One region of the Desulfonatronovibrio magnus genome, then DNA from elsewhere that is predicted to be linked to it. Evidence: predicted binding sites of a transcription regulator. Region 1 holds the regulator's gene; each other region holds the start of a gene.
The links. The regulator sigma-54, encoded in region 1, starts transcription at its own class of promoters, with help from an activator protein. The targets are predictions, from matches to a motif close to CTGGCACGGNNNNTGCTT.

Region 1 (10,159 bases):
CAAGGATCCTGCGAGAAGAGAAAGTCGTGAGATATTGAGTGTTTTGCGGATGGAGTTATAGCTCAAGTTCAGCTGAGAAGACATCATCTCAGGATCCACTTCAAGCTCAAACAGCTTGATAAATCTGAGCCATTGTCTTGGGGAGAGCCTGGCAAAATTCAAAAATCTGCGACTGAAGTCGTGAAAAGTGTATCCGCACTTGGAACAGCGTCGTCTGCCAGACTCCAAACTGTAAACCTTTCGACAGGAGCATCTGGGGCAATATCTCTGGTGGTTTTTCCAGCAAAATTTCAACAAAAATTTTTTTGCTGAATTATGCGATTTTATTAAATGTTCATAGGTATTTAGCTTCATGCATCAATACATGTTCCAGTGTCAGATCTTGAGTTGGGCGGACTAATCATCTGTTCATCAGTAATATTTTGTTCTTTGCATGCAGATATATGTCCCAGACTATACCATAGTCTGCCAGAAAAACCAGGTCGTAACTCCCGTAATGACAATTACCAGTGAAATATAGGCTTTTTTTACCCGCAAGGCAGCAAGAGCGCTGATAGCTGCCAGAAGTATCAGGTGTGGCCAGGCCAGAGCTTCATCCATGGGTAAAAGTGCGATCCCTCTGTCAATAATCAGGAACATTACGTACATGCCTGTGATGCCGACCAAAAGATAAAGGCAGAACATTTGAAGCAGAGCCTTGCCGATCATGATGCCAGGCTTATAGCGTGCCGCAGTTTTCCTGCTCTGCTGCAAAATGATATTATAGTTTCTATTCTGGGTTATTCTATGCGCGCTTTCCAACCATGAACAAAAATATGCTACAGGAATAGTAATGACCATGATGGGAAAAATCTGTGAAGTGTGGCTAAGACCAAAGGTTTGAACCATGAGGATAGTTGAGACAGTACAAAACAGGGAGTTGGGAGGGATAAAAGTGCCGGTTGGAATTCTGTCCAGCCAGAGGAGCTCGAAAAAAACAGCGATGTACATGGCCGGAAAGATATCACCAGTAAGGATGGAAATCAGGAAACCAGCCACCAGCGGCCTGTCCAGCAAACCAAGATACAGACTGAGCCTGGTCAGGGAAAGCAGGGCAAAAAAAAACTGCCAGCCATGATGACCCAATGAATGCTGACTGCCTGAACATCTACCATTGATCTACCTGAATATGCTTATGTGGCACACAACGAAAATCTAAGCCCACGCCTTTTCTGGAAAAAAAATTCAAACAGGAACAATCATCCTTACTGAGAGCAATGTGTGCACACACCTGTTTTTTGCCTGGACCATAGTGGATATTTCCAATATTCAAAGAATCAAACACAAGACCCTTTTCAAAGGCCTGCCTGGCATCGGAACATCTGGCAAAAAGCACAAAAACAGATGAAAGCCTGTTTTTAAACTTTTTACGCACCACCTCTACACACTCATTAACAGGACTGAAAAAAATTTCAATGCCACTTGGCACAGCCAGTCCCATGATTTCCTGTCTGATAACATCCGAGGCCAGTTCATCGTTGACAACCAGCAGGTTCTTGCTGCCTGCAAAAGGAAGCCAGGTTTCAATAACCTGACCATGAATCAGGCGATTATCAACTCTTACCCAGAACATAAATTTTATGCCTTTTTCTGCGTGTCAGGAATTTTTCGTTTCAGCACTTCTCCTGCAACGAGAATGCCCTGCTTGCCTGCACCTTTTATTTCCTGAGCCAGATCTTCAATTTTCTTTGTCCTGCCGCCGAGAGCCTTTAAAAGCATTGGCAGGTTGACCCCGGTTATGACTTCAATACTGCCGGGATTTAAAAGGGAAAGACTTATGTTAGTGGGAGTCCCACCAAACATATCTGTCAGAATCAAAACGCCTTGCCCCTGATCCATCTCAGCCACCCTGGACTTGAGCTCTTCAATGATTTCATTCATTGGACGGGTGACATCCACTCCCAGAAAATGACAATTGTCATCATCTCCCATGATCATGGAAGCCGCGTTCAAGAGACTCTGGCCGAAATCCCCATGAGTAACAACAATAATTCCAATCATATATAACCCTGCGTTCAGACCATTATCTGAACTGTCGCGTTCATCCCAGATTAAAGTGTCGATGTTCTGTTGAAATCAGGTACCCCTGATCTTTTAAAAAAGCTGCTATCCGTTCGACTACTGCAACCGACCTGTGACGTCCTCCGGTGCATCCGAAGGCCATGGTCAGACGATAGCGGCCTTCATCCACAAACATGGGTACGAGAAAGGACAGGTAGTCTGTAGTTCTCAATATAAATCGTGCACCAGCACCTTGACTTAGAACATAATCGGCTATGACCTTGTCCTTTCCGGACAAGGGCCGGAGGTCAGTATCAAAATAGGGATTGGGTAAAAACCTGAGGTCAAAGACCATGTCTGCTTCAGAAGGTACCCCGTATTTGAATCCAAAAGAAATCAAGTGAATGCGCATACCTGCAAAGGATTGATCAAAGTACTCCCATTTTTCCTGAATAGTTCTTCTGAGATCATGAATTGAAAATCCGGAAGTATCCACCACAAGATGGGCATCACCGCGAATGGCATTTAGAATTGCCTTTTCCATCTCCAAAGCCTGATCAAGGCCGTAACTGCCTGATTCTAAGGGATGGGGGCGCCTCGTGGTGGCATATCTGCGCACCAGAATATCCTCCGAGGCTTCAAGGAAAATTATCTGCGTACATAAATTTACACCTGAAAGCCGCTCCCTGACCTTTATCCATTCCTCAGCAAAATCAGGCTGCCGCAAATCCATGCCCAGGGCCAGACCACGATAGTTTTTAGGGTTCTCACCGGCAAAAAGGTTCAGAACAGAAGGCACAAGACTGACGGGCAAGCCGTCAACAGTAAAAAAACCCAGATCCTCAAACACATTAAGAGCTGTACTTTTGCCTGCACCGGAAAGCCCTGTGACAATAATCAGCGGGTAGCAACCACTACCCGCTGATTCTGCTGTCTGAGATCTCAACGTCTGGTTATCAGATTCCATAAATCATCCCTGTCTGAGGCACTCATAAATGACTCCTTAAAAGACTGATCCTGAAGAAGCCTGGAAATATAGGCAAGTATCTTCAGGTGCTTGCCTGCACTTTTCTCCGGAGCAAGTACCAGAAAAAAAATATTGACCAGCTTGTGATCAAGGGAAGCAAAATCAACCCCTTGCAAACTTCTGCCCACCACAAGAAGCACTTTGTCCAGGTTGTCAAGCTTTCCATGGGGTATGGCTACTGCATCTCCAATACCGGTGGTACCAAGATTTTCTCGAAACAGCAAAACCTCAAAAATCTTCTGCTTATCCAGAAAGGGGTAAGCTGCCGTTAAGGGGCTGATAAGCTCAGCCAGAACTTCGGTTTTGGTTGCTGAAGCCAGGTCGGCAATAATCTGGTCTTTATCTAAATACTCAGTAAGGTTCATAAGTTACATGCCCGGATCAATAAACCCGAAGTCTCCATTCTTTCTTCTATAGACGACATTGATACGTTCAGTTTCAGCATTGAGAAATACAAGAAAATCATAATTTAAGCTTTCCAACTGCATGGCAGCCTCTTCGAGATCCATAGGCTTGGGTTCATAATGGTCAGTGGCCACAATTCTTGGCTCGCGTTTACCACTGTCAACAGGCCCGAAATTGATGATGTCCATCCTGACCTGTTTTTCCCTGGCTTTTTTCTTTTTGTCCTTTACTTTTTCCCGCTGTTTTCTAAGCTGGGCTTCCACCTTGTCCAGACTTAAATCCACCGTTGAATACATGTCCTCAGTTTCTTCTGTAGCTGATATATGCATGTCCTTGCCAGTTAGAATGACCTCAGCTATGTGACGAAATTTTTCCACCTCCAGATTAACCTGAAGTTCTGCAGCATCGTTTTCATTAAGATATTTTGAAAGCTTTTCATATCTCTCCTGAGCATACTTTTTGAGATGTTCAGAAGGCTCAAAGTTTTTGAAGTTGAATTTGATCTGCATGCTGATCCTCCTTTGAGATATCAAGTTGTGTATTGGTTGTATCAGTTATTATGATTTGGTAATCGTTCAGCCTTTTGTATGGAGGCAGGGGGCAGGCACTCCGGGCCCCACTTGAGCAGGAATGTCCAGATTCCTGAATATTCCGCCTTCAGCCTGAAAAGTCCAGTTAAAGACAATAAAGAAGACATTTTTTTAAAAACCAGGCATCGGTTCTCAAAAAGGCTGCCTATTAATTTGCCGCCTGCCTTGTTAAGCAGACGTAGTCTCCGTCGCAGACGGGTTTAACTGGGTTCCCCGGCAAATGAAAAAACATCTTTTTTTCCTTTGCGCCCTTTGCCTGCCCGGTTAAACATCGCTGAAAGCGTTCCTGCGCAGCAGGGTTTAACTGGGCGTCTTGAGTGAGTCTTTTTACCCAGTTGAATACACAAAGTGTAGGCTCAGCCATTCAACAGGGGCGAACGGGCGGTTAAAAAATCTGTAATAGTTTAGCCCTTTTCTAAGGAAAGCAGGGGACAGGCACCCCAACCCTTGTTTTTTGTTGATGTAAAACACAGACTTAATAAAACAAGGGCTGGGAGAGCCAGTCCACGTGCCACATGCAAATGGCTAAACTGTTACAAAAATCTTTTTTTGTGTTGCGGGCAAAGCCCGCATTAGAAAAAGGTGAACTCCGTCTCAATTCACATATATCAGTAAATGATCAGAAAAATTTTTTTCTTTTGGAGGACGAAGGTATCTTCAATGCAGCCCTGTACTTGGCCACAGTTCTCCTGGCAATATTGACCTCAAGCTGTTCTTTTAACGCATTGGCAATCACGTCGTCACTTAAAGGTTTTTTGGGGTCTTCTTCGGCGACCATCTTTTTTATGGCCGCTTTGACACTTTCAGACCCTACCACACCACCACTGTCCATGCTTAAAGAGCTGTTGAAAAAAAACTTGAGCTCAAAAACACCAAAGGGCGTTGAGACAAATTTATTGGTGGTAATCCGACTGACTGTTGACTCGTGCATATTAATATCTTCTGCCACTTCACGCAAAATAAGCGGCTTGAGCCTGGCAACGCCAAGTTCAAAAAACTCTCTTTGAAACTTGAGGATGCTCTCCATTACCTTGTACAATGTTCGTTGTCTCTGATGCAGGCTTTTCATCAGCCATATGGCAGAACGGGTTTTTTCCTGAATGTACTCGTTATCCTTTTTATTCTTATCGGTTTTTTCCAGCGAATCCTGATAAAGTGTGCTCAGTTGAATGGGGGGAATTCCATCTTCATTGAGCACGATGGCAAAATCCTCTTCATACTTGTAAACATAGATATCCGGGCTAACATAGACAATGTCCTCACTTCCGTAGCTTGCCCCCGGGTAAGGATCAAGGCTTTGCAAAATTTCTATACATTCCTTGAGGTAGTCCTTGCTTATCTTAAACTTCTTTAGAAGAGGAACAAAACGATTTTTTTCAATATCTTCAAGGTGTTCCGTGACCAGCTCAGTTATAATTGGTCCTGTTTCATTAAGGGCCCTGAGTTGAGTCAACAGGCACTCGCGCAACGTTCTGGAGGCAATGCCCACAGGGTCAAAATTCTGAACCTTGCTCAAAACTGATTCAACCTTGTCTTCTGTCAGATTCAGCGACTGGGCCAGTTCAGCTGTATCGGTCTTCAGGTAACCCTTTGAATCGATGTTTCCAATAATCTCTTCGCCTATCCTGATTTCTTCTGCAGTCAAATTCTGCAGATAAAGCTGCCAGGTAAGATGACCTTCCAAGGATGGCTTGGAAGAATACCTGGCTTCAAAACTCTGCATCTCCTCGGGAACTTCCCACTCCCTGGAACCAGCCTGTTTTGATGTGCTTGAAAAATGTCCGAGATAATCTTCCCAGTCAGCATTGTTGATCATTTCCTTTTCTTCGGCTGTCAACTTTTCTTTTACTTCTTTTCTGTCACGGGCCTCTCTTTCGCGATCCTCATCAGCGGCAGGCTGCAGCTCTTCAAGAAGCGGATTTTCAAGAAGTTCCTGCTGGACCACCTCAAGAAGCTCCAGCCTGGACATCTGCAACAATTTAATGGCCTGCTGCAGTTGGGGAGTCATCACCAGCTGCTGGGTCAGTTTAAGATTCTGTCTCAGTTCCAGGGACATAGTATTATTCCGTTAAGTCTGTTATCCATAATTAGGTATCTGTTCACACCACATTACTCTACTTTCAGATAAAGCCTGCATCCTGATTTGTTTTGGCCATTGCAGTTTGTTTGACCAGCCCTGAGCCCGTTAGTCAAAACCATGAACAGGGAAAACCTCTGGATTGTTTGAAACAATTAATGGTTTTGACTTACGGGCTAATGCTGGGAGTTTGCAGCAAAAGAAAACAAATCAGGATGCAGGCTCACCTCTCAGCATGGTGAATAGTTACAGTCTGATTTTATATATCAACAAAAAACAGGGACTGGGTGCCTGCCCACTGCTTTCTTATAAAAAGGGTATCTGTTTAGCGCTTTTAAGGAAAGCAGGGGACAGGCACTCCAGGACCCACTTGAGCATCAATTTGTGCTCAAAATGACTCATTTTTGGGACAAGTGGGTCCTGGAAGAGCCAGCCCCCCACCGGGCTGTATGCCTCCGGGCAGGAAGCCTTGCCACATCCAAAGCGCTAAACAGATACAAAAAAAAAAAATCCTAAACTGTTACATTTTCAAAGGATTTGAAAAATGCCTGAAAGCAGCGAATCAGCTTACCATACGGGAAAACATGACAAACTTACAAGCAAAAAGATTCACCAAGGTAGACTGCCCTTGCCCTGGTGTCATTGATAATCTCCTGAGGCGTCCCATCGAGTATAACTTGTCCGTCATATACAATGGAGGCTCTATCACAGATCCGCAGGGTTTCCCGCACGTTATGATCTGATATCAGCACTCCTATTTCTTTTTCCCTGAGCTTGAGAATGATTTTCTGAATATCATCCACAGCAATAGGATCAATACCGGCAAAAGGCTCGTCAAGCAGTATAAATCTCGGATCCTTGATCAGGGCTCTGGCAATCTCCAGACGTCTGCGCTCCCCCCCGGACAGAAAGGATGCTTTCTGGTGAGCCAGCTTGGATATGCCAAGCTCATCCATAAGCTGATCAGCTTTTTGCAGTCTGTGCTTTTTGCTTTTATGTGTATATTCCAGGATAAGCATCAGATTTTCAAAAACTGTCAGATTTTTGAAAATTGAACTTTCCTGGGGCAGATAACTGATGCCCAGACCAGCTCTACTGGGCAGCGACAACCCGGTAATATCCTGCTTGTCGAGAGATACGCCACCTTTGGTTGGCGTTATAATGCCCACCAGCATGTAAAAGGTCGTGGTCTTGCCGGCACCGTTGGGCCCAAGCAGCCCAGCCACCTCTCCCTGCCTGATATCTAAGGATATACCCTTGACCACAAGCTTTTTACCGTATCGCTTATAAACGTCAATGGCTTTAAAGCTGTTCACCCCTGGTTTATTCCTGCTGCTCGCTTTCTGAATAAAAAATTACTCTGACTCTTCTATCGGGTCCGCCCAGGACCTCGGAAGTATTTTCCAGCATGTTGATAAGAACAATCTCACCCTCAACCCGATTCTTGTCCTCCATAAGGACTGGGTTTCCTTCTAAGGTTGCCTGGCCAGTGTCAGGATTATATGTGAGCAACTCACCTTTACCCTCTCTGTTCATGCTCTTGATGCGCACATTGCCCCTGGCAATTATTTTTTCAATTTTATCCTGCTGATCAGCCTCATCCTGCTCTGCATTCTGCGGCTTTATATGTACATGCAGCTGATCAGACCAAAGCTCAAGCTCTGCCCTGATAACATGAACATTGCCGGAAAAGATTACAATATTATCGTGTCCGGTATAAGTCATCTTGTCAGACGTAATATCTGTAATCTGATCCTGAAGCCTGTTTTCAGCAAGAGCAGGAGCAAACGCCCACAATAACGAACAAAAAATAATTGTCAGGATTTTCATCAATTCACTGTCCTGTTTTGAAGCAGGGTTTTTACACCCCCAAGGGCCTCTAATCTGTCCTCATTTAAATAAAATCTGGCTTCCGGGCTGTTGAGGGCCATTCCATTGCCCACAAAAGTCACGCCTTCACGGAGAAGAATAAAATCCTCCTCTCCCATGTATGACGCTCTGCCGGACTCAATTATCAAACCACCATAATCCGCTCTGACATCAGGCCATAAATGCACCATATTTTCTGTTTGCAAAGCCTGGCCATGGGAAGCTGTGATCACTACAGGAGCAGAGTCTTCTTCAGTGTAATAGGTAATGACTGGATTATAAAGGACAAAAAGATCATCCTCACGCACAAAGCCTGCATTGTCAGAAATCACTTTCCATGTCTGGCGGCCATCCCTGCCCTTGGTCATAGTAAAATCACGGATATTCATATCTACTTCCATTTCAACATTCAGGTCGGTTAAACCCGGTCCAGGGCTTGTATGCCAGAAGGTAATGAACAGAAAAGATAAAACAGCCGCACTGAAAAATAATGGAGCAAATTTTTTAATCATCAAACTGCCACTTCTGCCATTGCTCCTCTCTCAGTCCACGAGCCTCCAGAATCAGCATAATTGCCTCACGCACAGCACCATATCCGCCAGACTTTTCAGTTACCATGCGGGCAATATTCTTGATCTCCGGTTGCGCATTGGCCACTGCCATGGGCACGCCTACCTTGAGCATGGGTCCGGCGTCCACCCAGTCATCCCCGAGATAGGCCATTTCATCAAGACCATACCCGGAATCTTCGGCAAGCCTCTTTAAGAGGGGCACTTTATTTATATGACCGTGAAAATAGTGAGTGATGCCCAGCTCAGTTACTCTGGACTCAACAGCCGCGGATGAAAGTCCGGTTATAACTGCTATTTCAAGCCCTGCTGCCTGGGCTGCCTTTATTCCCAGGCCATCCTGAACATTAAATCTCTTCATGATACGGCCCTGGCTGTCGTAATACAACCCACCATCTGTCATGACTCCGTCAACGTCAAGGATCAGCATTCTAATCCGGGAAAAAGCAAGTTTGAGAGCATCATTCATTAACAGCCTTCCTGATTTTCAGAAGAGTTTGTACAAGGGGTTTGAGCTGGTCCAGAGGCCATGAATTTGGTCCGTCACACAATGCCCTTTCAGGGTCTGGGTGAACTTCCATGAAAATGCCGTCAGCTCCGGCAGCCACTGCCGCCCTGGCCATCAAAGGCACAAATTCCCGCTGCCCCCCCGAAGACGTGCCCTTCCCTCCGGGAAGCTGCACAGAATGCGTAGCATCAAAAATTACCGGATGCCCCAACTCCTTCATAACAGGCAAAGACCGGAAGTCAACCACAAGGTTGTTGTAGCCAAAAGAAGTGCCTCTTTCAGTAATCCATATTCTGGCGCTGCTGCTGCGCTGTCTGATTTTGGAGACAGCCTGATGCATATCCCAGGGAGCAAGAAACTGTCCCTTTTTAATATTAACGATTCTCCCGGTATCAGCAGCTGCCAGTAAAAGATCAGTCTGCCTGCAGAGAAAAGCCGGAATCTGGATAACATCCGCCACTTCTGCAATTGATGCAGCCTGCTCTGGATGATGAATGTCCGTCAGGACAGGCAGGCCGGTCATTTCTTTAACCCGCTGCAGCCATTCCAACCCCTGTCCTAAGCCCGGACCACGAAAACTTTCTGCAGAAGTACGGTTGGCCTTGTCAAATGAGCTTTTAAAAAAAACCTGAATTTTCAGCTCCTGGGCCACCTCTAAGATTTTATGAGCAATATCTGAGGCAAAATCAGCCCCTTCTAAAACACAAGGTCCAAGGATAAAAAATAATTGATTCCCGCTCTGCCTGCCGTGGGTTGAAACAGAGCAATCGGTATTTTTTGGATCTGTTTGCACAATTCTATCCTGCAAGCCCTGCCGCTCTGACAAACTCTCTAAACAGAGGATGAGCACGCATTGGGTTGGATTTGAATTCCGGATGAAACTGACACCCCAGAAACCAGGGGTGATTTTCTAATTCAACAATTTCCACCAGGCTCTTATCCGGGGAAAGACCACTGAAAATCATACCCTCAGCTTCAAATTGCTGCGCATACTTTTTGTTGAATTCATACCTGTGGCGATGTCTTTCCATTATCTCCCGGGTCTGGTAGGCTTCATAAGCCTTGGTGCCTTCT
Region 2 (10,159 bases), on a different contig from region 1:
TGCTGGCACGGCTTCCTGCCCGGAGGCTTACAGCCCGGAGGGGGACTGTCCCCAATGGGCTTTTCTGAGACACGCAATGCTCCCAATCAGTGTTATGGTCTACTCCATGCTTACCCAGACCAGGCCTTCAAGACTGTAATTCTGGTATTCAGGGTGGCCAGGTTGGGCATAGACCAGTTTATCCCCGGAAGCATGTCCATTCCAGGCGGTAAGGATTGTCTTGTTTCTGGACATGCCCTGGAGCAGGCGAAGAGGGTTTTGTTTCAAGGTTTTATCAAAAAGAATTTCAATATTATCCATTATTACAGGCGAATTTTCTCTTAAAATAATCTGATCAAGAGTTTCAGATAACTTTATAGCTCTTTGCCTTTGAGTCAGCTCAAGCAGCTTTGAGGAAACTTCAAGATTGATGTTTATAACTTTGGTGTCAAGGGTTTTGGCCAGTTCCTGAAGCACCCTGGTTTTACCTGAACCGCTTGGACCTGCAAGAACTATTAATCTGAAGTACAGGCTACTTGCAGCCTCAATGGAGCTGATCAATTTGTCATAAAGAGATTTAGACATAAAATCCTTGGCGAGTCAGCCGAGCTGTTACACGTCTTGCTGGTTCTGGATCTTGAATCTGCTGATCTCACCGGATAATTTTGCGATGGTGGCCGCCAGAACAGCAGCATCATCCAGCCATCCCACCACAGGTATAAAATCGGGAATAATGTCTATGGGCATAATCACATAGGCCAAAGCACCAGCAATAAGCGCCCAGGTTGCCGGGCTCATCTTGAAATTTGGATCAGTGATCATGGCATACAAAAGCTTAAAGTCATTATACCATGATTTGTCTGTATGCTTCTGACTGAATTCCTGAGCTCTCCCAGCATCAAAGTCATCAGCCATTTTCTCTGCCATATTCAGGGCTTTTTCCTTTTCATCACGTGTAAGTCTGGTCATAACGGTCTCCTCTTTGAAAATGTTAAAAAGCACATTATCAGACCAGTGCGAACACGTGTGTTCGTTTTATTTTTATATTTTTTTTCAAAAAAATATTTTTGTATTTCATTTTCACATTTTGCTCTTTTTATAAAGGCTCCACCCGGACATCATGGGATCCAGCCTGTGCGGAACTGCTATAATAATTAGATCCTGGATCCTGCAGTCATTTCAAAAGAGACGGTTGAAATCTGGAAACAAGCAGCAGTTATTCCGTGATATTCAGTGTGTTCCGTGGGCAATCTCTTTGAATCCTGCAAGGGCTGTCTATCAGTGCGTGATCATCTGGAAAGGCACAGTAATTTGCTAATGATTTAAGCCAAAAAATGGCGAAAGTCATTTAACTTTTAAACACTGGGGTCTGTGTTCTGGGTTGCAAATATGGTTAGCCATAAAATGTTGATGAAATGTATGTTTCTCATTTTATGTTTAAAGTAATCATTCTTACCCAAACAATAATGACGGTCAACAATTTTTGATGTTATAATTGTCGTTGAACACTTCACTCTATTGATACGGCGGGGAGTATTAAGCGTTTATGGAAAGTCAATTGGGAACAATCCCGAAGCTTAGAGGAGGCCGACTGTCAGGACAATTATGGGGATATCCTTTTTGATCCCCGGATCAGAAGATGAGCGGATGATTCTTGCAGCCTCGACTCCGTCCATGACCGGCATGCGGATATCCATCAGGATTACATCATAATCTTGGGTTTTGAGCTGATCAAGGACCTGCCGGCCGTTAGGGCATTTCCTTACATGTTGCTGGTCTCAGAGGCCTTGGCTACCTTAGCGCGCCGGGCCAACGCGAATGAATGTCAGTTATGAAGACGACGGGCGGAGGGTGAGCATGCCGCCCTCCGTGTGCTGCCAAAGCAATACCAACCTATCCGCACTTTTCAGGTGTCGGAGAGTCTATGGCCCCGTTGTACAGGTACTGATAGATATCCAGGCGATCATGTTCCAAAAGCTTCTCACCCCAGTGTTCGACGCAAGGCATGATTTGCCAGGCGTCGAAAACCGCTGTCCAGTTGGCCTGGGTCTTGGAGTCCGGCCCAAGGCAGTGCGCAGGCACGTCCCCCACCGGGTTTTCCATGTGACAGGGCCGACATTCCTGGCGGAACAGGAAGCGTCCTTTGCGGGCGTTGCCAGCTTCATCCATGGCCACGGCAATGCCAATGCCAATGTAGGATAAGATCATCACGACCACGGCAATGCCCAAGAGTGTTTGCTGTCTCATACCCGTCTCCTTTCTTTCGTGGTTATATGAACTTGGGTACGTTTAAAGTCAGTTGTTACGCTTCAGAACGCACAATGTATGCCAATCTGGTATATGTTGCTACAAGCTTTTAAATGATTATATTATACGTCAGGACAACTTATCACAAATGAATTGACTTGAGCTCCAAATTATCATAGCTGTTCTGCATGCCACAACATAATTTTATTCCCCGGATTTTGAGCATTGATCTGCCGGAAAACAGGTCCGCCTTTCTCTGGGGACCTCGCAAGACCGGAAAGACCACGCTGCTCAGACAACAGTTTTCTGAAGCGTACTGGATTGATCTCCTTGACTATGAACTGTTCATGCTGCTGAGCAGGGAGCCGTTCAGACTGCGCCGGATCCTGGAAGCCCAGTCGTCCATGACCGTGGTCATCGATGAAGTCCAAAAAATCCCTCATTTGATGGACGAAATTCACTGGCTCATGGAGAATCGCTTTTACCGCTTTCTTTTGTCCGGTTCCAGCGCCAGAAAACTTAAACGCGGCAACGTCAACCTGCTCGGTGGACGGGCCTGGCGTTTCGAACTTTACCCTCTGGTCTCACGTGAGCTTGGGGACTTTGATCTGGAAAAAGCTCTTGTCTCGGGATTTTTGCCTTCTCACTACCTTTCCCCGGATTATCGCATGGATCTTCAGGCATATGTTCACGATTACCTTAAGGAAGAAATTCAGGCTGAAGCATTGACCCGCAACCTCCCTGCATTCTCCAGGTTCCTGCAGTCGGCTGCGGCAACCAGCGGCATGCTGCTGAACTATTCCAACGCTGCCAGAGACTCGGGCGTATCTGTGAAGACCATCCGTGAATACTATCAAATCCTTGAAGACACTTTGATCGGCAGAATTTTGCCGCCTTGGAAAAAAAGCTCAAGGCGACGGCTCATAGAAACTGCCAAGTTTTATTTTTTTGATGTTGGTCTGGTCTCTGCGCTGCTGAACCGGTATTCTCTCAGTCCCAAGACCAGGGAGTTCGGCAGGGCCTTTGAACAGTTCATCCTTCAGGAATGCTGGGCTTACAGGCACTATAGCCGCAAGGACTTTCCCGTTTCATACTGGAGGACAGCCAGCGGATCTGAGGTGGATATCATCCTGGGAGACGCGGATGTGGCCATTGAGGTCAAGGCTGGAGAGCACGCTGCATCGAAATTGCCTAAAGGGCTGCACCTGTTTGGGGAGGAGTGCAGGCCAGGGAAAAGTATCATTGTTTCGCGAGACAGGTATCCTGAAAAAATCAACAGCCGGATCACGATTTTGCCTTGGGAGCAGTTCTGCGCAAAGCTCTGGAACGGAGATATCATATAGGCAGCTTTCATCGTTTTTGGCCCCAAAAAAAGTATCCTAAGATAATTTTTTAGCCCTGTAGAGACAATTTACTCAATCAGTTCAATAACCTGGTCAGGTCCGACCCCATAAGTCACCCCAAAACATTCTAATTTATGAGTAGCTATGCAAAGCCTGATTGAGCCTGGACATTAACTCCCGGCCTTCCTGCATCCCCGGTTTTAGAGGCAAAGACATAAGAATTCCCAGACCTTCCCCTTTCTGGTGAAACTCATCCTGATCCATACCTGTAATCACCGCAGTATTGACCATAGCATCCAGCTTCAGAATATGGCGAATCAGCCCAAAGATATCTGTTTGAGCAAGGCTCTCATCCACTATTACCAATTCTGGCTTATACTCTTGAACAAAATCCAGAACCTCTTGAGCGCTTCCCGCTAATATGGGCTCATGCCTTTCCAGGTCAAGACCAGCCACAAATCCTTCAAATTCGCGCGGTCTGCTGGTTGCCAGTACAATTTTCATATTGACTTTCTCCTGTTTGTTCAATGCTGTCCCTGTCCGCCTCCGCAGGTGTATTCTGCAGTGAACTTTACCAGAGTCCCGCTCATAAAGGCATTAACTGCATCTTCCACTTTCCTGGAGTCTCCACCAAAAAATACATCTATTCCCACTTGATTAAAACCCATCAAGGGACGCATGCCCATCCCCCCGGCAATGAGGATCTCTACACCATTGCCAGCCAGATGATTTACAGGAGCCATACAACCACCCTGAACATGCGGCACATTGGGCAGAGTTTCCACAGAAGATATCCGGCCGTTTACCACATCAATTATGGTGTAAAGGTCACAATGGCCAAAGTGCTGGCCAAGTTCTGAATTCAGTCCTCCTGGATTGGTTGAAGGTACTGCTATTCTTTTCTTTTCCATAAACTTTTTCTCCTTTCAGATGTTAATTAGTTTCCATCCGGAAAGTCTTTCTTTCCGGATGTTGAAGCTATTGGTTTTCTTTCCGGAAACGAGGAGTTTTTTCTTTTAGCAAGGAAATCAAGCAATTATGAGGAGGCGTATCTTAGTACGTTGACGAATAATTGTGCAGATTGACGCCGCTAAAAGGAAAAAGAACCGTTTCCGGATGAAAACTAATTATCATGGTTAAGGCATATTTACTTGCAGGATCCACTTATGAAGTACGGTTACTTATCGGCTTAAACATACCCCCAGGATGGAGTTCTTACAGCAACTTTAAAATCTGATCCCAGATCCTGCTGACCTTACCTGCAATATGGCTTGTATTGACCTCGGTAACAACTTTTTTATCTACCATGGCCGTTGTAAACTGCGGATCATAAGGAATATTCCCAACCAGGCTGAAGCCCTTTTCCCTGCAGTATCCTTCAATCTCTCTGCTCTGTTCGCTGTTCAAGTCAAACTTGTTGATGATCACTGCAACCCTGATTTTAAAATGAGAGCAAAGCTGGGCAACACGCTGTAAATCATGCAGACCTGACAGGGTCGGCTCTGTAACAATTACCGCCAGATTAGTCCCGGACAGGGAGCTTATGACTGGACAGCCTATGCCGGGAGCACCGTCACAAAGAATCAGGTCATGGCCTTCCTGCCTGGCCTTTTCCCTGGCCTGATTACGCAAAAGAGTAACCAGGCGGCCTGAATTTTCAGCTCCTGGAAAAAGCCTGGCGTGGACCATAGTTCCAAATCTGGTGGAACTGACAAACCATTGCCCGCAATATCTTTCCGGAAAATCAATGGCTTCTTCAGGGCAAAAACTGACGCAAACCTTGCACCCTTCACAGCGTAGGTTTTCAATAAAATACCTTGCTCCATCAAACTGCACTGCTCCGAACTGACACATGTCAAGGCAGGTTCCACACATCTGGCATCTGGAATTATCAATTACTGCCTCATGTCCAGAATAAAAATCTTCAGTACGGGCCATGTCCGGAGACAGAAGGATATGCAAATCCGGTGCATCCACGTCCAGATCACAAATGATCTTATTCTCAGCAAGATGGGCAAATGCCCCGGTCAGAGAAGTTTTTCCTGTTCCACCTTTTCCGCTTATGACAACTATCTCACGCATCTCTGCCTCCAGCTCCCATCTCTTTAATGGACCGGGCAAGCTGCACAAACACAGACCTGAGTTCCGGACTCAGTTCAGCAATGACCTTACCTCTGGAATATGCTCCTGCTATATCTCTATCAAAAGGAATATGAGCCAGAACCGGGATGCCCTGTTCACTGCAGAACCTTTCAACACCTGCATCGCCCAGACCTGAACGGTTAATCACTGCTGCCACTGGTTTATTAAACGGGACAAAGGCTTCTAATGCCAGCTTAAAATCGTGTAATCCAAAAGGAGTAGGTTCTGTAACCAGGAGAATAAAGTCGGTGTCCATTACTGCACATACTGCCGGGCAGCTGACCCCTGGAGGTGCGTCAATTATTGCATCCCCTCCCCTGTGATCCAGATTTTTCACAAGTCTCTCTTTAACTGCCCGCATCAGGGGAGGACTCATGGCCTCACCCACACGCAGTCTTCCCATGAGAAAGTCATTGAATCCTGATTTTCCAGTGCTTAAAGTGCCAAGCTCCCGTCTTCCCCAGGAAATGGCCTTTTCCGGACAGATTGCCATGCACCCGCCACAGCCATGACACATTTCTGGAAATGTAAGGATGGCTGAGCCCATGACATTTATGGCTTTAAACTGACACAGACTGGAGCACTCACGGCAGAGCGTACACAAGGATTCATCAACTTCCGGGACATTGAGATAGACCTTGTCTTCTGAAGCTATCCAGGGGTTGAGAAACAAGTGAAGATTCGGCTCCTCCACATCCAGGTCAACCGCTGTAACCGGGCCATCCCAGACTGTGGTCAGGGACGCTGATACAGTAGTCTTTCCTGTTCCACCCTTACCGCTGGCAATAGATATCAACACTTTTTCACCTGCACTTTGTAATTGCACCGACTTTTATTTATTTGGCTGTTGTGCATACTGAACATCACCGCTTTTGTATCTTTGGACAGCCTGTTCAACACTCATATTGTCCAGATTCTGAATTACCTTGATCCCGACAGCCTTGAGGGCCTCAAAAGCCTTTGGCCCCACAAAGCCGGTCAGCAGCACTTTTGCCCCGGAATCAGCAATTGTCTGGGCAGCCTGGATTCCAGCGCCGTGTGCCATGGCCTGAGACTGTCCATTATCAACATATTCATGCTCCATGGTTTCGGGATCAACCACTACAAACCCTCCGGCACGCCCAAATCTTGGATCGACCATATCCTGCATGTTTGGGCCTTCACTGGTAACTGCAACTTTTGTCATTATCATCTCCTGACTTTCTGCATTGTAATAAGATGCGCTATACTCTTCCCCGCATTACCTCGCCGCACTCAGGACACTTCATGTTCATGCATGGATTGCCTCTTTCATGTGGAGCCTGATGACCGCATTTGGGGCAGGTGCAGACACCGGCAGAACCACCCGCTCTGGACTTTCCCATACCTGAACTTCCAGGTGATGCGCTGCTGCCGGACTGTTCACGACCCAGTCCCTGGCCACTGCCCTGCCCCTTGCCTCCTCCCTGGCCGATTCCCTGAGCGCGACCTTGGCCGCCTCTCTGGCCCTTGCCTCCTCCCTGGCCCTGGGCCATGCATTGTCCTTTTCTCTGCCTTTGTGTATTGGGACAATCGTTTCTCTGATTTCTAACTCTCATGGTTACCTCCATATTTTTCCCGCCTGAACTGTTCATCCTAAAACAACAGCCGGGCATATTAAAGCTTTCAAGTCTTAAATCCTTTTCCAGCCAGGTATCTATCACCTCTGATATGTCTCCAGCCACAAAAGGAATAATCCTTACATTTTTCCATTCCAGCCTGAGCTGAAGGTGGCTGGATATTGCACCGCAAACCAGAAAATTTGCTCCCTGTTCAACTATCCACAAACACCTGTCCATGCCATCAGGCAAAATCCTATGTTCTTTAATTGTTTCCTGTCCTGGACCTGCATGGACAAGAAAAATTTCTTTCGAAACATCAAACACAGGAGAAATTCTGTTTTTCCATGTAGAAAAAGCAACTTTCATTAAACACCCGTACTCCGGCAGGGTTGCAGACTTATTGTTTGAATGAATTGTTCAGTACAAAGCAATACCCGGGCCACAATTATCATTGAAGCCTAAATCAAGACAAACGCCTGGTATTAAAGGGATATTTTTAAGAAGCAGGAATATGAGGAAGGGGATAAGGTCTCATAAAAGAGACTGCATGCCGATGCATGGTCTCACAATCAAGACTGTTGTCTGGAGCGACCATCCTGTTCAGGAAGCGTAATATTTAATTCTTTGATCTTTCTGAACAGTGTGCTTTTATGGATGCCAAGCTCTCTGGCAGCTGCCTGGCGATTAAAGTTATTTCTTTCAATGGCGTCATAAATTGCCCTGGCTTCAATATTTTGCCTGGCCATTTTTATATCCGTCCCGACTGATAAACGGTCCATACCGATAATTTCCGGTGGCAGATGCTTGATGGTGATTTCACTGTCAGCACAAAGAATAAACGCCCTTTCAACTGCGTTCTCAAGCTCCCTGATATTCCCAGGCCAGTCATGTGCCATGAGCAGGGATAACGCCTGGACATCCATTCCAGGGACCTTTCTGTTCTGAATTCTGTTGAATTTTTGGATGAAGTTATCCACAAGCAGAGCTATATCTTCCTTACGCTTTCGCAGAGGTGGAATTTCCACCCTGACCACATTTATTCTATAATATAAATCCTGTCGAAAAACCTTATCCTCAACAAGCTTTTCCATGTCCCTGTTGGTTGCAGCAATTATCCTGGCCTCAAGCCTTTCAGGTTTGACAGACCCAAGAGGTTCAAAGGTCTTTTCCTGCAGAACCCTGAGCAGCCGGACCTGCATGGCCGGACTGATTTCACCCATTTCATCTAAAAAAATAGTGCCCTTTCCAACCAGAGAAAAACGCCCGGGCTTGTCCTTGACAGCACCCGTAAAAGCACCGCTCTTGTATCCAAAAAGCTCCGACTCTAACAAAGTATCAGGAAGAGCACCACAGTTCACAGCCACAAAAGGCTCATCTGCTCTGGGACTCAGGGAATGAATAGTCCTGGCTAAAAGCTCCTTGCCTGTTCCGGTTTCTCCAAGAATAAGCACTGTACTTGGGCTTTCCGCCACTGCGGGCATAATCTCAAAGATGGCCTCCATGAGCGGACTTCGGCTTACAAGATCACCCATTCTGAATTTGCCTTCCAGCTCCTTTCTGAGGCCTTCCACCTCACTTAAGTCACGAAAGGTCTCAGCCCCGCCAATAATTTTTCCATTTTCATCACGGAGCACAGCAGTAGAAACACTTATGGGGATACGGCTGCCCTGGGCATTGATAATAAATCCGGAACGGTTGATTATTGGCCTGCCGGTTCCCATTGTTTTTTCCAGAGCACACCCTGTCTCGCACATGCTGGACCGAAACACTTCGCAGCATTGCCTGCCCAGGGCCTCTTTTCTAAGTATTCCGGTTATTTCTTCTGCAGCCCTGTTGAATGAAGTAATCTTCCATGACCTGTCCACAGTGAATACGCCATCCGAAATACTCTCCAGGATTGCCTGAGTTCCACTTTGCAAGCCATGAGCAATGTCTGGCTCTGAGTAATAGTTTTTATCTTTCATATGAAAAGTTATGGTAACAGTTCACCATGATGAAGGGATTGTTGATCTTAAATGGAGAAGACATCATTTGTCATTGTTGCCCCCTCCGGATTGACACTGTTCGGGAGTGGCTAAATCGTTTCCTTTATTCTACCGTCCTTTAAAGTGCTTCCTCCAGTTCTTTCATATCAACCTGCTTGGCGATGTAGTCATTCATGCCAGCTCCCGGATTTTTTTGAGGTGGGTCAAATGAATCGGCAGGGTCAAGACTACGTGCATTTCACTTACAGAAGTCCAAAACTACCTGAATTGTCAAGCTTTCTTTTGTCGTCTTCACGATTATCATAAGCTAAAAATTATGATTATTACTCTGACCCAAATACTTTTTCAATATGATTGGGTAATCAAGACTCTGCAACTATTGAATCATTTTGTCCACAGTAACTCCAGTTCTTTTCCACATCTTTTGTGATTTCCATTGTTTTCTGGTCCATCCCAGAATCGCCCAAGGCTTCTCTTGTTGAATTTTTTCCTTAAGAGTCATAAGCGATTATTTTGGCTTATAGGTAGTATACCTGCCCCGGAGCATGAACACCTGGATCATCAGATCCGGGAGACAGGTAGTCTTCAAAATTCAGGGCCAAGGACTATCCCATAAATTAGCCGGAGGCTATACAATCAGATCAGTACTCTCCACGATCAATGGACGACAATTGGAGATCGTCTTCAAACATGACCTCCTCATTAACGAACCTGCCTTGCCTTCGTGTGTGTTCATGCTTGACATGGCTGTTAAATGTAATTACGGTATACACAAATAGATATAGCTTTAAGGAGCAGGACCCATGAAAAATCAAATACGAACAAGAGATGTTAAATTGGTTCCCATTGGAAATTCCAAGGGAATTCGTATACCCAAGGCTCT
Region 3 (10,159 bases), on a different contig from region 1:
TATTGACTCGCAGCTGGGATTCAAAAAAATGATCAACCATGTTCATGGCCATATAAAGTGCTGCCACCGTATTATATCCCTCTGGTGTGTACAAAACAGAAACTTCCAAAGCGTCAAGATCTGAAATGGAATCAGTAAGTTTAAGCAGGGCGCTGGTATAGGTTTCTAAGCGTGCATCGTACTGCTGCACGGCCTGTTGCAGCACTAAGGCCTGATTCAACCAGGGGCTGTCTGGATAATCTTTGCCAATCCGGGCAATTGAGGAAAGCGCCTGATCCCGTTGATGCATGGCAGCCTGGCACCATGCGCGTTGGAACAGGATTTGGTCGCCGTTGTGGTCCAGGGATTGCTTTTCAAGCAGTATAAGAGCATCGGAAAACCTCCTGGCTTCAATAAGAGCTTCAGCAACAACCTGGCGCATGGCAGCGGTTTCTAATTCGTCATCTGACAAGCTGAATAAAAAAAGATTGCGCAGAAAAAGTGCGCTGTGCTGGGATGACTTATCATGCAAGGCAAGGATTTTGTCCTGCACAGACTTTTGATCATCTGCAGCAATTGCTGATATTTCAGCAAGTTCAGCATTTCTTGTGAGCATTGGTTCAAGTGTGTTCAGAAAGCTCTTTTGGGCATCAGTCTCGCCTGCTGCCTTCAGCATATATGCTGATTTAAGCACAAAATCAGGATCACTCAGCAGCAAGTCACCAAAGTCATCTAAGGCATAGCCAAGTCCATGGACAAAACGCGGGATAAAATCAGCTTGCGGATCAGAAGCAAAATCATCAAGAAGCCTGGAGAGAAGACCACGGTAAGCATCAGCATCACTGAATGTGCTTCTAAAATAGTTGCCTTGCAGACTTTGAGGGTAATCAAGAGCAAGCACTTCTTCCATTTTGGCTTCATACAGGCTGTGCTGAAAAACAGCAGCTACCATGTACAGATCAAAAGCTACCCGTGGAGACATATGTGAATCAGGATGCTCTGCAAGAAAGTCCATGGCCTCCAGAGCAAAACTTTCCGGATCATTTTGTTTGAGATAGCTTTCCGGGGCAGGATAATTTTTTTGGGCAAAAGCAGTGGACAGAAGAACAACTAACAACACAGAAATACACGAGACAATAACCAGCTTTCCATTTTTCATAAGTATTTCTCCCAGAGGATAAAATAGTTTACAGTGTAATGCTTCCGGCTTAAGGATTTGTTACCATATCATCATATGATAAATAAAAATTACTGGATGAGCAAGAGACTATTGACACACCTTAAGCATGGTTTTTAAGTTATAAGATATGAATACCAATGAAATTCTTTTTTCACTGATTATTCCCAGTCGTGGAACCAGACCGGTTGCTCTTGAGCAGGCTATTGTAAGTGTTTTAAAGGCTGCGGATAATGCCGGGCTAAACCATGATCAGTTCGAAGTGCTTATAGGTTTTGATGGTCAGAAGGGTGAGAGGGTTGTTACAGAAAATAATGTATATTACTATGATCTTCCAGAGGACAAAAATTGGGGTAATGGAATAAGGAATATCCTTCTCAAAAGGTCAAAAGGCGAAAAGGTAGTTTTTCTTGATGATGATAATGAGTTAACCAGTTCTGCTTTTCAGATATACCTGCAATATTTCAAGGCAGAGTTGATCATTGCCAGGATTGATGTCAGCAGGGCTTTTGCTTGTGAATATCTACCTCAAGATGTTCCTGGCAGGTCACTGGTCAGGCAGGGAAATATTGATCCTTTATGTCTGTGTCTTTCCAGAGAACTGGTGGTGGACAGATGTGGAGGCTGGAAGAGTAGTGGTGGCTATGAAGCAGATTACCTGAATATGCTGAAATACTACAGAAGGGCAAAGACTGTTGAAGTGGTTACAGATATTGTCGGTATTTATGACTCGGGACAGGGCCTTGACAAAAAGGGTATTAATTTCAGGCAAAAGCAGCTTTTTGACAGTGGTAAAAAGTCGCAGGTTATTCACTGAAACGTAGAATATTTTCTTTCATCAACTTTACAGCCTCTTCCATCAATCCTTCATTTTTAAGTATAGTAACAGCTTCCATCAATGCTTGTTTATCCCATATAAAAAATAGCTGGTCTATTGGGTAAATTAAAGTGTCTAAGGCAGTGAGGCTTGTGAGCCCCATATTAGTAACAAATATATCTAAGTTCTTAAGTATTTCCCCATTGTAAATTTCTGGAACAGCCTCAACGCTTGCCCTCAGGACAGGCAGTGGAATCATAGCGCAGGATGAGGGGAGTCCGTCATTGACTTCTGCCTTGCCAATGCACAGATTTAGAATGGCAACGGACATTGACTTGCAGAGGACAGGGAGCTTTGTGTCAGAAATAGTGTTTTCAAATGTAGAGCGGATTAGGTTTATATCCTGGACAGCCTTAACCAGTCCTGTGCCCTGGTTCCATAAAAAATGATTGTTCAGCCACTTGAGCCAGTTGTCGGGAAAGTGCCAGCCTGGATAAAGAAAGACAGCCATGCTTCCTCTTGCCATGGCAAGAGATTGCTTAAATTTTACTGTCTTACAACCATTAGCCATAATGGAGTATTTTGAATTTTCCAAGGAAAAAATATCTAAGTCATTTTCACTAACTGGAAAAATTTCAATGGAATGTTGACTTGATTTATTTGAGATTTCCTCAAGAGTAGCTTGCACAATGCTACTATCATGACTTTCATCAAGTAGAAGAAAGATTGAATAGCTTTGTTGTTGTCTTGGGATATATTTTTTTTGATCAATCCTTGAATAGATTGCTTCTCCTGCTCTCTTTGCGCTCTGCCCATCCTGCCCATAATCAAGTTCTTCAATATACATCTTGCGTTTATTGCTGAGCATATTAGGATTATCCAGAGCTTTTTGCACTTCGTGCTGCAGTTGACTGAATGTATCTGCCTCTTGAACTGCATCTCTAATTCTGTATTCAATATTATTGGGGTTAAAAGCTGGATATTCTTCGAGCTTTGGATTTTTATACAGAACCACTGGTTTGTTTAAGAACATGAATTCAATGAACATGGATGAAACATCACTGACCATAACATCTGCTGCATGCATCATTCCGCTGTAATCAGTGCCATCTAAATAAATTATATCAGGGTGCTCCCTGGCCATATTCTGGTACATCTGAACCCAATGCGGGTCTGTCATATGGTGAAGCTTAACCATCACAATGCGGTCCGGTCCAGTCAGTTCAGATATTTTATCCTTGATCACAGGAATGGCTGAAAGCTCTTCATTAAAAGTTGGCGCAAAGAGAATAATTTTTTTTTCCGGGTCTATGTTCATGTCCATACAGAATTTGCTCTTATCTACAGCATCTGGACCAAAGAGCATGTCGGATTTAATGTACCCGGTTACTTCAATGGGAATGAATACATTATCTTCAAGCCTTCTCTTGTGCCACGGTCCGGGTACACATAGCAGCTCTGAAAGGTTTTCACGTTTTGTGACATTGCTTCTGCAATAGTACAGCCCTTTACATATTAATCCATGTCCTACGTTTACTACTCGATTGATGTGGGGTATTCTCAAGTGGCAAACATCAGCAACGACTGCAATTTTTGCCTGTATTTGTGAAGTTTCGTGGCAAAACATACCCTTGTGATTAAGCTTTTGAACATCGCTTTTGCATAATCCAACTCCTGATTGATCTTCACTAGTAGGAGCATAAGGTGGAGAGGAGAATATCAACTTAAGATGAGGGTAAGTTGTTTGCAGGAAGTCGTGAATGGGCTCCAGGTAAGGGAGGTGGAGGCTTCTTTCTGCATAAAACAATATATCGTACTCTTGCTTCAGGTCTGGAATATAACTCACAATTTCACCGTTCTTTATTTTTTCGAATAACAGACAGTTTTTGTTCTCTTTCCACTGAAGGGGCAACTTTGACAAGGTCAGAAAGACATTTTTCTGCCAGCATAATCTTATTCATCTTGATGTATAATTCAGCCAGGTCATCCATAATTTGAAAATTTCTGACATCAAATGGATTGAACTGTAATGCTTTGTGAAACATCATTTCAGCTTCATTGTATTCAGTATTTGTGCATAGTTTTTTGGCGGTATTCCAGTAATGATTATCGTTGTGGTCATACATTATAAAGCTTTTTTCACCTGATTTGCAAGTATGATAATCAGTGTTGATCAGATCTTCATTATAGTATAAATGTTCATCGCACGAGACTTTATTTGACCATAGTCTGAACAATAAATTCTCGTTATCCTTTGTTCTTTCGAACCTGCCAGGAGTTTTGCTTTCTAAATGATAAACAACAGATTTTGGGCAATAAAAACAACTATATCCTGCCTGAGCATACTTCAGGCAAAGGTCAATGTCTTCAAAACCGTTTATAAAGCGTTCATCAAACATGCCAACCTCAAAAAAAAGGTGTTGGTAAGTCAACATGCATGCTGCGGTTATGGCCTGAAATGACCTTTCTTTATTAACTGCGGGATGATTTGAGTGTAAGCCTTTATATATATGCCATATTGTTTTTTTGCGGGTAAAGACAACTCCTGCATGTTGGACAGTGTTATCCGGGTATAATAGCTTTGGGCTGACAGCAGCACATTTTGGGTGTCGCTTCAGGCATGTATTAAGGTTATGCAACCAGTCTTCAGTAACAATGGTATCATTATTTAAAAATAACAATAGTTCATTTTGGGCTGCTTTTGCACCCTGGTTACAAGCTTTGGCAAAACCCTTGTTTGTCAGATTTTTGATCAGCTTAATTTGCCCTTGAGTATGAAGGCTTGTCAGGTAAGAAGATGATCCATCAGTGGATCCATTGTCAATAATAATAATTTCAGAATGTTTCAGGTCTGTATGTTTAAGAATGGAATCAACACATTGTCTGGTGAGCTTAAGGTTGTTATGTACAGGTATAATCAAGCTTGTTGACATTTTTGGTTTAGCGTAAATTGAATTTCTCCGGAGATACCTTGGGGAGTCTTTTATTGTTTGATAAGGATAAGCAAACACATCAAGGGCCATTAAAGGATTGATTCCGGATTTACTTTGTACTTCAGACAATTTTTGTAAATATGAATCAATAGATATGTTTTTAGTTGCCACAAGATTCATTGTGGTATAGTTTTTTTTACTGAACATCATGCATGGAGAGTCAATTTTTTTGTTTAATATACTGGAACCTATGAGAAACCGATTAAGCATGAATGATTTTTCTGAATAAGGAAGGTGCTTTTTTTCATCAAAAAACTTATCCATTACAGCCTTGTATCCATTTTCTGGATGCATTGCCTGTACAATAAAGACATTGTCGTTCCATTTAAAATGGTTGTATAAGAATTTAAGCCATCCAGGTGGCAAGGCTGTGTTAGGCTTGATCAGAGCTATATGCTCATGTTCTGCTTTATTAACGGCAATGTTAAACACTTCAGCGTCAGGATGCTTGCATTCAATCCACCTGGAAGATAGTCTTGTAAGTGATGGAAGTTCAGGCTTTGGTCCGGCCATGATTACTTCTAAGTCAAATCCTTTAGTCGAGGCGCTGAAGTTTTCCCAGAACAGTAAAAGTTCTTTTTTCTCTGGCATATGATCCCAGATAACAACAACTGAAAATTTTACCGGATAAGCTGTTTTCAGGTTGTCAATAACAGCCTGAGTAGTTCTTTTTACAGAATATCCATCTTGCCCATAACAAAGTTCACGGCTGCATTTTCTTCTCAACTCTGAAAGTCTGTCAGGATTTTTCAATTCTTTGTGGATCGAATTTTTCAGGGATTGAAAGTCCTTAACTACAACGCAGGCTTTTCTTGCGTCGTATTCGATATCTTCTGGATCATAATGGATAAAATTTTTTCTAAGGGGATTTTCTACCAGTACAATAGGCTTGTCTAAAAGCATAAATTCAACAAAGGCAGAAGAAACGTCACTTATGAGGAGGTCAGAGGCTGTGAGGCAAGGTGTCAAATCCTGGTCTTCAATAAAAGTACAAAACGGATTGTTTTTGGTCTCAGTTTTATAATAATTGGCCCAATTTACATCTGTCATGCCGTGCAGCTTGATAATCAAATGGTTATCATTTCCTGTTAGTTCAAAGATCTTTTCCTGGACTACAGGAATAGCAGACAGTTCCGGGTTATAGGTAGGTGCAAACAGGATGATGTTTTTTTTGGGGTCAATGTTATATTCCTGACAGAACTGGGATCTATTCAGGGCGTTTAGCCCGAAAAGTTTGTCAGATTTTATAAATCCTGTGGTTTCAATGGGGATGAATACATTTTTTCTTAATTTTTTTTTATGAATTGGACCGGGAACGCAAATCAGATCTGCCAGATTTTCACGTCTTATAATTGGACGATGAGTATAGAAACACCCTTTGCTGATCATTCCATGGCCCACATTTATAATCCGACCGCAACCCCGTAAATATATGGCAGCATTGATGTCCGAGACCAAGGTTGCATCAGGACCAAATCCAGCAGGATCTTTTATAAATTTGGATTTGCCAGCCAGCCTTTGGATGGTTGATTCATCTAAACCACAGCCGGGCAGATCCGTGGTTGAGGACCTGTAAGGTGGAGCACTGAATGCAAGATTGATTTCCGGATAGTTTGTCTGAAAATAATCATGTACAGGCTCAAGATATGGCAGGTGCAGGTTTCTTTCTACAAAAAAAAGGATTTTTGTCTGATTCATATTCATCAAGATTTCAGGAGCAGGCTCTTTTTATGTTTTTGGCTTCTATCAGTTCCAGTGGAAGGCCGTTTTGAGAAATTTTAATGTTTTTTTTACGCAAGGTTAATATTGGTTCAGTTCCTTTCTCAGATTGATTAAACATGTTTTTGGCCTGTATGAGATCATCTTCAAAGTCAACTTCAATGCATCTGTAATTAGAAATATCCAGAGCCTTAAACCTGATGCCTTCAGACATGGCCAGCTCCATACCCTTTTCAAAATAGTCATCATCATGACAATGTTTCAAAGCCCGTATGAATTTCTGTATGTCATTTTTTTGAATCTTGTTCACCCCGACTGCCTCGCCTAAGGGATTTTTGACTTCTTTGGATATGCTGTCAATGAAACCCTGTTCGTTTTCAGTATATTTTACTTCCTCCTGACCGCATTTTTTGCGGTCTACAGCCACAGTATTATATGGAGAGCCAACAACATCTCTAACAACCTGGGGATCAAAGACCACATCTCCATTAACCCAGACAACGTCTTCGTAAACATTTTCAAGGGCGCATAAAAGGCTCTTTGATGTGTTTGTAATGTAATAAAATGGGTTATATTTGTAGAGAGCTTCCGGGTATTGCTCCATGATAAGGGTTTTTTTGAAACCTACTACCACAATTATTTCTGAAATACCCGCTTCCCTGAAAATTCTGATCTGTCTGCCCAGGATGGGCTCTCCACCAGGCATTTGAGTCAGGCATTTGGGGAATGGTCGACCTAATCGACTGCCTACACCTGCGGCAAGGATTACTGCTTTCATGGGTCTGCTCCTGCTTTTTGATTTTTTACCTAAATATAAGCAATAAGAGTGCCATGGTGGGTTGGTTAAAACTATGATCAGGCTTCAGGTAATTTTTTGAGGGATCAATCATGCCTTACGTGGTAAAAATAATTGTTGCGTGGTTTCGGTTGGCTGTTTGCAACAGGCAGGCTAAATTTTAAGAATTGCATAGAAGCCTTATTGATTTCCCTGCAAAAAGTCAAAAAATGAGGCGACTCGGCAAAAAGTATCTTCATAACTCTTTGTTTTTACTGACTCCTGACCACTGTCTCCTGACACCTGCGACTGCAAAAACAGGTTTTTGCAGTCGAATCCTTATTCTTTGTAGAAGTGGACGCCTGCTGTATTTCGTAAGGATGGTCTTAGATGTTATTTATTCCAACGAGGCTAACCTCCCGGAACCTGTTCACATTACAATTTTTTGTCACCCCCTATGATTCAGCAAGTCCGCTCACAAGTCTGGCAATGTTGTCCGAGGCATCTCCATTGTATTTGTTGGCAAAAAGCTGGTCAGTATACCTGGTCCTGATTCCAGAAAGTTTTTCAGGGTATTGCAAGCATTCCTGAACAGCATCTTTTAACTGGTCAGAACGGGTTATCTGTAATCCTATGTCCCTCCAGGCAAAATCAATATCTTTGGGGTTAAAGTGTTCGTAGTCCTTCCAGGCCGGATTGTTGAAGAGCACCAAGGGCTTGTCTAAGGCTGCAAACTCCATCATTGCTGAAGAAACATCAGAAACCATTACATCTGCTAAGGCCAGGAATTCTGTAATATTTTGTCCAGATATAAATACTATTCGAGGATCTTTGTGCACCAGTTTTTGAGCCGCTAATCTGTGTCCTGGCTTGCATCTGGAGTGCAGTTTTATAAGCAGCATCGTCTGATCGGTCATTAAAACCTGGTCCATGTTTTCCAGTAGATAATCAAGAGATGTCAGTTCCTGGTTATAGGTGGGCGCGTATAATATATATGTGTAACTTTCGGGTAGATTGTAAAGCCTGCATACTGCTTTCTTGTTGATTCTGCCATTAAAAAGATTGTCCAGCTTAGGCATTCCTGTAGCCATTACAGGGCTGCTGATTATGCTTTCAAGCATCTGCTGGTGATATGCACCGGGTACGCACACCATGTCTGCGTTTTCTTCCTGTTTAGCCCTGGCTGAATCAGTATAGTATATGCCCTTGCTGAGCACGCCGTGTCCTACATGAACCATTTTGCCGCATCCGTGCGGGTAATAAGAGTCTGGAAGGATAGTTACGTCGGGGAAAAATTTCTGGGGGTGAAAAGTAACATATTCCTTAAAGGTCTTTAAAAGTCTCAGATCGCTTTCTTCAAAGCCTGCGGAAAAATGTTTATATTTGGGCATTGCTGCAAACCCGAATTGATGGTTCGGATATTTATTCTTCATTTTTGAATATATGGGACTCAGAATCGGGATGTGCATTTTATCAAAACAATAAAAAAGAATCCTTTTTTTGTTTTGCGGGTTTGTTTTTCTATGTTTTTTTGCAGATGAGATATTATTGTATTTGTGAATATAATGATCAGTAATTCTGTCTATATCGTACTCAAAGTTGTCTAAAGAAATGTTGAGATTTTTTACCCCAAATTTTTCATATGTTTTTTTTACTCCTGATGTTAAGGAATCAATGTTATCTGCTATTTTAAATATTTTTTTCAGATAGCCGGTTCGACTTTTTTTGTGATCCCTGACTGGAAACAGTAGTTTATTTTTTTTGTGATCAGGTATGTATTTATTTAAGAAGCAGTGAACGCACTTTTCATTACTTTCCGGACCTGTGCATTCTGAATCATCAGAAGCCAAGTCATAATTTTCTTCACACAGAAACCAGAAATCGCAAAGAGTAAAAAATATTTTTAACCCATGCTCTTTGGCTGATTCTACTGGGGCGACGGTTAATTCTCCTACAGTAAAAATATGGAGGATGTCATAACTGTTTTTGATGAAAATTTTTTCAACTTCATGTGACACATGTTTTGAGCGTACAGCATCAAAAGTGAATAATCTGGGTTTGCTGTTGATTGTTAAGATGTTCAGTGCGGACGATTTTTTTTTATCGGCAATATTGACAGCCGTTGAGCTTGGAGGCAAACAGAGAATATCAACTTTGAATCCAGATTTTTTATTTATTTTTTCTGCAATTTTTTCAATAAATTGTGCGTTGCAGGATTGTGGAGTCTGCAAGAAATCATGACTTACAAAGAGGATATTCATATTGTTTGGTGGGCTATAGATATAATTATGAATTTAGACCGTTATGTACGATAATATTGAATTCTTTGCCAAGAATCTTTAATGCCTTTTCTTCTTTCTGAGTATATATATCTTCGTTGTCCAGTGCTTTATGTCCCTTAAAATGCTGGAAATGATCTCGCAGATTAACATGGACACACTTAAATCCCATATGTGAAATGTCTCTGAACCAGGCTACACCAGTATCCAGAATGTTTGCTCCGGCCAACCTGAAAGCCCCAAGAGGAAAGGCCCTGCCATAGGGGATGGTTATTTTTCTGGCTTTCTTCAGGTTAATAAGTGCTGCCCATTCACTGACCCTGCATTCAGGCAGCGGCCATGGCTTTTCACGGAATTCATGACCAAATCTGGGCACATCATAGGGACGTTTTTTTATTCCTTTTGCAGCATAGATTTGCT

Region 2: the regulator sigma-54 is predicted to act here: its motif matches at 7,717-7,734, upstream of LZ23_RS24855 (NifB/NifX family molybdenum-iron cluster-binding protein).
Region 3: the regulator sigma-54 is predicted to act here: its motif matches at 7,501-7,518, upstream of LZ23_RS03675 (phosphocholine cytidylyltransferase family protein).

Annotation. Positions count from the first base shown of each region.
Region 1 is NZ_JYNP01000005.1:158,592-168,750, reverse strand. It holds gene LZ23_RS00850 (transposase) at 1-354, opposite strand, end outside; gene LZ23_RS00845 (PTS sugar transporter subunit IIC) at 454-1,125, opposite strand; gene LZ23_RS00840 (PTS sugar transporter subunit IIB) at 1,148-1,612, opposite strand; gene LZ23_RS00835 (PTS sugar transporter subunit IIA) at 1,618-2,040, opposite strand; gene rapZ (RNase adapter RapZ) at 2,081-3,007, opposite strand; gene LZ23_RS00825 (PTS sugar transporter subunit IIA) at 2,983-3,432, opposite strand; gene hpf (ribosome hibernation-promoting factor, HPF/YfiA family) at 3,436-3,981, opposite strand; gene rpoN (RNA polymerase factor sigma-54) at 4,682-6,118, opposite strand; gene lptB (LPS export ABC transporter ATP-binding protein) at 6,733-7,455, opposite strand; gene LZ23_RS00795 (LptA/OstA family protein) at 7,463-7,969, opposite strand; gene lptC (LPS export ABC transporter periplasmic protein LptC) at 7,969-8,520, opposite strand; gene LZ23_RS00785 (KdsC family phosphatase) at 8,513-9,046, opposite strand; gene kdsA (3-deoxy-8-phosphooctulonate synthase) at 9,039-9,878, opposite strand; gene pyrG (CTP synthase) at 9,883-10,159, opposite strand, start outside.
Region 2 is NZ_KN882186.1:29,896-40,054, forward strand. It holds gene brxF (BREX-3 system P-loop-containing protein BrxF) at 100-564, opposite strand; gene LZ23_RS20580 (YkvA family protein) at 592-948, opposite strand; partial or broken gene LZ23_RS23735 (response regulator) at 1,557-1,739, opposite strand; gene LZ23_RS20585 (cytochrome c) at 1,873-2,187, opposite strand; gene LZ23_RS20590 (ATP-binding protein) at 2,415-3,569, shown strand; gene LZ23_RS20595 (response regulator transcription factor) at 3,702-4,073, opposite strand; gene LZ23_RS20600 (NifB/NifX family molybdenum-iron cluster-binding protein) at 4,094-4,480, opposite strand; gene LZ23_RS20605 (ATP-binding protein) at 4,785-5,651, opposite strand; gene LZ23_RS20610 (nucleotide-binding protein) at 5,644-6,510, opposite strand; gene LZ23_RS20615 (NifB/NifX family molybdenum-iron cluster-binding protein) at 6,544-6,897, opposite strand; gene LZ23_RS24855 (NifB/NifX family molybdenum-iron cluster-binding protein) at 6,935-7,657, opposite strand; gene LZ23_RS20625 (sigma-54 interaction domain-containing protein) at 7,861-9,255, opposite strand; gene LZ23_RS20635 (AbrB/MazE/SpoVT family DNA-binding domain-containing protein) at 10,080-10,159, shown strand, end outside.
Region 3 is NZ_JYNP01000029.1:9,792-19,950, reverse strand. It holds gene LZ23_RS03695 (tetratricopeptide repeat protein) at 1-1,138, opposite strand, end outside; gene LZ23_RS03690 (glycosyltransferase family A protein) at 1,287-1,973, shown strand; gene LZ23_RS03685 (CDP-glycerol glycerophosphotransferase family protein) at 1,963-3,819, opposite strand; gene LZ23_RS22270 (glycosyltransferase) at 3,824-6,664, opposite strand; gene LZ23_RS03675 (phosphocholine cytidylyltransferase family protein) at 6,678-7,463, opposite strand; gene LZ23_RS03670 (CDP-glycerol glycerophosphotransferase family protein) at 7,916-9,721, opposite strand; gene LZ23_RS03665 (hypothetical protein) at 9,747-10,159, opposite strand, start outside.